2 regions of the Serratia grimesii genome follow, and region 2 is predicted to be linked to the other one. Evidence: riboswitches for the same ligand, from Rfam matches in the RefSeq annotation. Region 2 holds a riboswitch; the other holds the start of a gene.

Region 1 (4,202 bases), 540 kb from region 2:
TGACAGGAAAGAAGATCACCAGCACCGCCATCACCACTTTGGCGCTCATGCCAAAACCAAACCACAGCACTAACAGCGGGGCCAGCGCAAACACCGGGATCGCCTGACTGGTCAGCACCAGGGGCATCAGCCAGCGTTGCAGCCGTGGCGAGAAAATCATGCACAGCGCTAGTGCGGCCCCCAGCAACACCCCTGCCAGCAGGCCGCAGGCTATTTCTGAGGCCGTAATCAGCGTGTGATAAGCGAGATAAGCCCGGTCATTCCAAAGCGCCTGCGCGACCGCAGACGGTGAAGGCAACAGGAAGGCGGGTATATCACCCAAGGTGGCCCATCCCCATAGCAATAACAGGCCGACAAATACTGTCAGGCTGCGGCGCATTCGTGACAGGCGGCTTTCCACCATAGGTTTCATTCGGCTGCCCTCACCAGTTGCAGCAGCAGCTCGCTCTGGCTTTTCAGCAGTTGGGGATCGTCCGGTGCACGTGGCGGCAGGCCCTCAATGACATGGCTGTCGTCAATGCCGGCGGGATAGCGTGACAAGACCAGCAAGCGGTGACTAAGGCGGCAGGCCTCCATGGGATCGTGGGTAATCAGTAACACGGTATGTTGTGCCAGCAGCTCGGCGGCAAGCTGCTGGATTTTTGCGCGGGTAATGGTGTCCAGCGCCGAGAAAGGTTCATCCATCAATACGATCGGTTGGCGCTCATACAAGGTGCGGGCGATGGCTGCGCGTTGGCGCATCCCACCGGACAAGGCCGCCGGCAAGGCACTGCCATACCCGCTCAGACCTACGCGTTCCAGCAGATGTTCTGCCCAGGAACGGTCGACTTTTTCACCCCGTAGCCGTGCGCCGAGGCTAATGTTTTGAGCAATGGTTAGCCACGGATAGAGCAAATCTTTTTGCCCCATGTAGGCGATGCGTCCGGGGATCGGCAGGCCATCGCTGCCTGTGACCGTGCCGGACGTGGGTTTCGCCAACCCGGCAATGATCTTCAGTAAGCTGGTTTTCCCTGCACCGCTTGCGCCGAGCAAGGCGACAAAACTGCCGCCTGCGATATCGAAATTTAGCCGGTCGAAAATTACTTGCGGGCCAAAGCGCAGAGTCAAATCCCGCACCTGAATACCCGGTCGCACGCCGTCATACTGAGCGTTACCGCTACTCATTTGGCATTCAACCCCATTTGCCAGAAGGCAGACTCCAGCCGGGTCGCAGTGGTGAAGATGGTCGACAGTTCGGCCAGTCGGCTTTCAGCTCCACGCTGGTGACTAACGTTTTCCAGTAGATCGAGTGCGGCCTGCACCCCGGACAGATAGGCAGGATCACCATAGTTACGGATCCATGAGGCATAAGGGTTGCCTTGCATTACCGTGGCAGGGTCGCCCAGCAGCCGCAAACCAATTTCGGCATAACCGGCGACGCAGGGCATCAGCGCGGCGAGCAGATCAAGCGCATCACCGGCGTGGCCGATATCGAGTACATAGCGGGTGTAGTTGAGGGTTTCTGCGGCCTCAGGTTCGGCGGCAATGTCTGGTTCGCTCAGCCCCCAGTCTGCGCAATAGGCCAGATGCAAAGGCAGTTCGGCGACAATGGCGTTGAGGGAGGCGGTGGCCGCACGCATCTCCGGCAGGGTCCGCAGTTTGCTGACCAGCAGCGCATAGGCGCGGGCAAAGTGGATCAGGAACAGGTAATCCTGGGTCAGATAGCGGCGGAATGCGGGCTCAGGTAGTGTGCCGGCAGCCAGTTGCTGAATAAAAGGGTGTGCGACATAGTCCTGCCAGTGGCTACCGGCCTGCTGGCGCAGCCGTCCGTAAAGACCATTATCAAATTGAGGGGTAAACATGGGACCTCCAAAAGTGTGTGGAGATCCGGGCGCGCTGAGGTATGAACAGGCAATGACTGATGGTGTTATTGCCGACCCGTCCCTTCGCTGGCATGACCCAGATCAGGTTCAAAGGGTTCGGCTTGTGCCATCTCAGCCCGTAACAGGACACCCCTCGGAGGAGCCTGTTATACGATATTTACTTTTTGATTACAACGATCGGGCGGTCGAGTTGGGCTGCAATAAGGGCGTCTTTCGTTAGCTCAAAACGGTTCGTTTAGTGCGATCGCACACAATTTTTCTGGCCTGAGCGGGGGCATTTTTGTCACTGTAATCCGGTCATAATTGAATCTAAGGGCTACTCCTATGAAGAAAATTGGATTTCTCTCGTTTGGTCACTGGACGCCTTCGTCACAGTCGGGTACCCGTTCTGCTGCGGATGCGTTGCTGCAATCCATCGATCTCGCTGTCGCGGCAGAAGAATTGGGGGCGGATGGGGCTTACTTCCGCGTGCATCACTTTGCGCGTCAGCTAGGCTCGCCGTTCCCGCTGTTGGCTGCCATTGGCGCAAAAACTCAACGTATTGAGATCGGCACCGGTGTGATCGATATGCGCTATGAAAACCCACTTTATATGGTCGAAGACGCCGGTGCTGCTGATCTGATTTCTGGTGGACGCTTGCAGCTTGGCATTAGCCGCGGTTCTCCCGAGCAGGTCATTGAGGGCTGGCGTTACTTTGGCTATACGCCCGCCGAAGGCGAGACCGAAGCCGATATGGCCCGTCGCCATACCGAGGTGTTACTCGATGCGCTGCGTGGTGAAGGTTTTGCCGAACCGAACCCACAGCCGATGTTCCCCAACCCGCCGGGACTGTTGCGTGTTGAGCCTTTCTCCGCAGGCTTGAGGGATCGTATCTGGTGGGGGGCCAGCTCGAACGCCACAGCAGTCTGGGCGGCGAAATTGGGGATGAACCTGCAAAGCTCGACGTTAAAAAATGACGAGACGGGCGAGCCGTTTCACGTGCAGCAGGCCAAGCAAATTCGCGAGTACCGTGAAGCCTGGAAAGCAGCAGGGCATCAGCGCGAACCCCGTGTGTCGGTCAGCCGCAGTATCTTTGCATTGATGAATTCGCAGGATCGCAGTTATTTCGGCAATAGCGGTCAGGAAGGCGATCAGGTGGGGTATATCGATCAGCAGACCCGAGCCATATTCGGCCGCAGTTATGCCGCTGAGCCAGAGCTGTTGATCAAACAACTGGCGCAGGACGAAGCCATTGCCGAAGCGGACACCTTGCTGTTGACCGTGCCAAACCAATTGGGCGTTGACTATAACGCCCATGTGATTGAATCGATCTTGACGCATGTCGCCCCGGCGCTGGGTTGGCGCTGATAGTTCGATGACGACGAGCCCGCCTGAACTGCCTGTGGTGGGCTTCTCTGAAATTCAAAGCAGGGGCAGCAAATTAACGTGCCTCTGCGGATAGCACATTCTTGACTTATTTTGCTCAATTTGTATTTTAAGGACATGCATACATTTCTGATTATCGTCCCCGAAGGGGGCATGTTGTTCGAGTCGGCGGGAATCGCTGACATCCTGATGCAGGCCAACCGCTTGAGGCCCCATGACGCGCCGCTTTATCAAATGTCGCTGGCCACCACACAACCCCATCGGGTGGTGCACGGTTTGTCTGGATTGAATCTGCTCGCCGATCATCGTCTCTCGGATCTCGATCCTGATCAGGAGCGCGACACCATCATCGTGACGGGAAAAGGGGCGACCGCGGAAGAAAGTGCTTATGTGGTCGATTGGCTGCGCCGCGCCGCACCTAAAGCGCGACGTATTGCGTCGGTATGCGGTGGCGCTTTGCTACTTGCAGAGGCTGGTTTACTCGATGGACGCCGGGCAACCACCCATTGGCGACTGCTGGAAACGTTGCAGGCCCGCTTCCCCAAAATACACGTCGAAAATGGGCCGCTGTATGTTCAGGATGGCTCTGTCTGGACCTCCGGCGGTGTCAGTTCCGGGTTCGATCTCACCCTGGCGCTGGTGGAAGACGATTACGGTTTTGTTCAGGCACGCGAAGTGGCGCAAGACCTGGTGATGTTCCTGCGTCGGCCTGGCGGTCAGGCGCAGTTCAGTCGTTATCCGTTGAATCAGGCTAAAAACCCTGGCCCGATCCGCGATCTCCAGTCCTGGATCCTGGAAAACCTGTCCAGCGATCTCGGTGTAGAAAAACTGGCAGAGCGGGTCGCGATGAGCCCGCGAAACTTTACCCGCGTTTTCACGCGTGAGACGGGCATTTCACCCGCTAAATTTGTTGAAGAAGGGCGCCTGTATCTGGCCCGGCAACGTTTGGAACAGAGTGCTGAAGGTATTGAGCAA
Region 2 (4,202 bases):
TGGCCACTTCGACGCGTACCGCCCAAGCTTGCGACTTGTCTTCTTTAAACGCCACCATCATAAAATTGTTGGCACAGTCGTGGGGTTTACACACATTACCCACCAGATAGTTTTGGCCCTTCCAGCTCAGACTCTGCGCCGGGGTTGATGTCCCCACGCCCTTACGCGCCCAACCCGGCAAGCGGGCCTGGCCTTTCACCATGTTCTGCCAACTGGTCTGGTACCCCGGCTGCTGGATCACATCTGAGGTAGTGACAATTTGTTGGGCAAAGCTGCCCGCGCTAAAGCTGAGTAACACGCCGAAGATGGCACCGCGAAGTGCGTTTTGTCCTGTCATGGCCTTCTCCTTTAATAAAATTCATTCGCACCCGGCCAAAACCGGGCCTGAATTTAGTCAGACCACAGTGACGGCAAAAAGTTGAGTCACCACCAGGCATGGAAATGATGTACCGGCCCGATCCCCTGACCTACTTCCAAGGTGTCGGCTTGCTGCAACGCTTTTTGTAGATAATCCTTGGCTGAAGCCACCGTGCCGGCCCAATCATCATGGCGCGGGCGTAACGCGGCTAATGCGGCGGAAAGTGTACAACCGGTACCGTGCGTATGGCGGGTCGCCACACGCGGCGCGGTGAAACGCTGTTCCTGTCCAGCACTAAACAGCCAGTCCGGGCTTTCACTTTCGCTCAGATGACCCCCCTTCATCAGCACCGCCTGACACCCCATCGCCAACAGCGCCTGGCCTTGCTCGCGCATCTGTCGTTCATTTTCCGCCGGAGCACATTCCAACAATGCCGCAGCTTCTGGCAGATTCGGCGTGATAATCGATACCAATGGCAACAGTTCGCGACGAATAGAATCTACTGCCTCTGGCGCCAACAGTGGATCACCACTTTTCGCCAGCATAACGGTATCCAGCACCACAAATGTCGGTTGGTAATGGCGCAAACGCTCCGCCACCGCCAGCACAATGTCGGTGTTAGCCAGCATACCGATTTTTGTGCTGTCGATACGCACATCACTGAACACAGAGTCGAGCTGAGCGGCAACAAAAGCAGGGTCAATATTGTAAACCGACTGTACCCCGCGGGTATTTTGGGCCACCAACGCGGTAATAACGGAAGTTCCGTAAGCCCCCAACGCAGAGAAGGCCTTCAGGTCAGCCTGGATACCTGCACCGCCGCTCGGATCGGTACCCGCGATGGTCAATGCGTTAATCCGTTTCATTGCAGATCCTCCGGTCGCAGTTGATACAAAGCGTCGAGGAACGCAGGGGTAAAACTGCCCGGTCCGGCGGCATGCTGCGTAGCACGTTCACCACAAAGCGACATCACCCGGCAGGCAGTCGCCACATTGTCCAGCCGATCGCCCGGCAGACTGCAAAATGCCGCCACCACCGCCGACAGGGCACAACCGGTTCCCACGACCCGTGTCATCAGCGCGTCCCCTCCTGCAACGGCCCACTCACGCTGGCCGTCGGTGACATAATCCACGACCCCGGTTACCGCGACTATGGCACCACTGATCCGTGCCAACTCACGCGCGGCGGGTAAAGCCGCCAGCGAATCGTCCGTGCTATCAACGCCGCGCCCGTTTGCCTGTAAACCGCTCAACGCCATGATTTCAGAAGCATTACCGCGAATCGCTGCCGGATTTTCACCTAACAAGCGCTGGGCAAATGCGGTGCGGTACACCAACCCCCCCACCGCCACCGGATCCAGTGTCCATGGCGTTCCCGCCGCATTAGCGGCCTCCACAGCCACCAGCATGGATTCGGCACGTGAAGCATTGAGAGTACCAATGTTAATCAGCAAAGCATTCGCCAGCCGGCTGAACTGCGCCGCTTCGGTCGGTTCCACCACCATCGCAGGGGAAGCACCGAGCGCCAGCAACACGTTAGCCGTCAGTTCCTGCACAACTTCGTTGGTCAGGCAGTGAATCAATGGGGGTTGGCGTTTAAATTGGGTCAAACAAGCCGCGGCACGGGCGCCGGGTAAAGCATCAGGTCGAGCGAACATATTCCTCCCAACCGGCGTTCAAGAAGGCGGGTACCGGTTGAGGCACCGAGACTTCCCTACGCTGGCATAATCCAGATCAGGTAATACGGGTAAAATCTCAGCCCCTAGAGGCACCCCGAGTCAAGACGACCATTATTGAGGTTGCCGCCGGTGAGGTCAATCGCGCTATAGTGTCAAAAAATAAAAAGGAGATGCCATGCAGATAAGAACATACCAAGAGGCCGACCGCCCTTTCCTGCGCACGCTATATTTGGCGTCACGCAAAGCGGCGTTTACGTGGCGCGATACTGCCGGTTATCGGCTGGAAGACTTCGATCGTTCAACGCTGGGTGAGGATATCTGGGTTGCGGAAGACCAAGGGAGGCTACTGGGGTTTGTATCGATTTATCGCCAAGATAACTTTATTCACAACCTGTATGTCGATCCTCACCTGCCGCCCTTGGGTGTCGGCAGCGCCTTACTGCAGGCGGCTGAACAGACGTTTACTGCCACCGGGTCATTGAAATGTCTGGTGAAAAATGAAAAGGCGTTGGCGTTTTACCATAAGCATGGCTGGAGAACGATCACCACGGGCAATGACGGCACGGAAGACTACTACCTGATGCATTCCCCTGCAAAATAAGGGCACGGCATATACCGTGCCCATCAAAGCAAACCTGATCAGGCAGCAGATACTTCCTGGGTCAATTTTGCACGCGCACGGATATTTCTCACCAACAGTCCCGACACGATAATCCCTGCGCAGGCAAACATGCCCATCAGACCAAAGACGATCTTGTAGCCGGTTAGCCCTGGGAAGGCATCGAGAATGTGGCCGTACAGGCTGAAACAAAACATCGCCGGGGCATAACCGATAAAGCTGCCTAACGCCATGGCCGCACCGGTGTGTTCTTCGTCAATTTCAGCCTCACCGATAGGTGCAAAGAACACCGCACGCTGGGTAAAGACCACGGCACCAAATCCTAGCGTACAAGCCATACCCAGATAGACCGGCATTTGTTCGTGCGGCAACAGAATCAAAAGTGCCAGCGCCACTGCGCTAATAATAAAGGTATAGAATAAGTACTTGCTGGGAGACTTTAATACTTTATCGGCAATTAAACCGCCAATAGGCCCACCCACCATTTTAAGGCAGTACTGATTAATAATTCCGTATGCACCTACCAATGCAATCGGTAATGCATAGACATTACTTAGGAAAGGAATAAAGAACGTCAATCCACAATACACGGCGTAGACGCAGAAAACGCTAAAAGCAATCAGCCATACCGTTTTGTTTTTTAATACGCTACTCATGCCTGGCTTGTTACTTGCAGGCATTTCATTCTTCGGCAACTTACTTTCCTGCGGGTGTTCTTTCATCACAAAAAGAATAATAACCCCTACGGCAATAGCGATCGCTGAATAGAACAGTATCCCGACCTTAAAGCCAAGATAGCCGCTGCCAAAAGCGGTAAACAACGCCAGTGCGGAAAATGCCACCACGGTATCGACCACACCGCGGCCCGTCTCGAAAAAACCAAACAAACGCCCTTGCTGAGTATTATCCCCCAACATACTTACCGATTTCAGTAACACCGGCCAGTTCAGCATGTCGCAGGTCACCCCAAATAGCGCCCAGACAAACAAAATCCCCCAGTAGCCAGGCATACTTGACAGGTAGATGCCGAGCAAACCTGTAGCTATCAATGAAAAAGACATGGTGAATCGCCGTGGCAGGCGATCGGAGAAATAAATTGATAAGAAGAAACCAATGGTCGTCACAATAGAGTTGACCGACATGGCATTACCTATTTCACCGTTGCTCAGATGAAAATATTCTTGCATGGGCACATAAAACGCATCTTTAAGGGAGGGCAATTTATATATTGTTCCCCCGCATAGAACCAACAAGCTAAATAGCGCCCATCTTTTTTTAGTCAGCATAATCCCCTCACAGCCATTAAATAATAAGCGGTGTTGTTACCCCAATGATGAGACGAACGAATCTTCACATCAGTGAGAATGTGTCATTTATAAATTTATTTATTATATTACGTCGGGGTTAATAGCCCCTTGGCTTGCTGCATCAGACTGTCGATAATAGTACGAACGTAGTGAATTTGATTTAATGCATCTTGAGATTCTTTTTTTAACCTTTCCTCCAGCCCCTGCTCTGGTAATGGTGTTTCACTCATTTCACGCCAT

What was found. A riboswitch is a leader RNA that binds a small molecule or an ion and turns the genes downstream of it on or off. The one in region 2 is predicted to bind thiamine pyrophosphate.
Region 1: linked by a shared signal. The riboswitch ahead of tenA (thiaminase II) and the one ahead of thiM (hydroxyethylthiazole kinase) in region 2 are both predicted to bind thiamine pyrophosphate.

What each region holds. Positions count from the first base shown of each region.
Region 1 is NZ_LT883155.1:3,303,129-3,307,330, reverse strand. Features, by position in the region: gene SGBXF1_RS15655 (ABC transporter permease) at 1-412, opposite strand, end outside; gene SGBXF1_RS15650 (ABC transporter ATP-binding protein) at 409-1,164, opposite strand; gene tenA (thiaminase II) at 1,161-1,841, opposite strand; TPP riboswitch at 1,904-2,006, opposite strand; gene SGBXF1_RS15640 (LLM class flavin-dependent oxidoreductase) at 2,187-3,209, shown strand; gene SGBXF1_RS15635 (GlxA family transcriptional regulator) at 3,345-4,202, shown strand, end outside.
Region 2 is NZ_LT883155.1:3,842,680-3,846,881, forward strand. Features, by position in the region: gene SGBXF1_RS18075 (inhibitor of vertebrate lysozyme family protein) at 1-337, opposite strand, end outside; gene thiD (bifunctional hydroxymethylpyrimidine kinase/phosphomethylpyrimidine kinase) at 424-1,224, opposite strand; gene thiM (hydroxyethylthiazole kinase) at 1,221-2,015, opposite strand; TPP riboswitch at 2,052-2,143, opposite strand; gene SGBXF1_RS18090 (GNAT family N-acetyltransferase) at 2,212-2,637, shown strand; gene SGBXF1_RS18095 (MFS transporter) at 2,676-3,941, opposite strand; gene SGBXF1_RS18100 (sugar phosphate isomerase/epimerase family protein) at 4,049-4,202, opposite strand, start outside.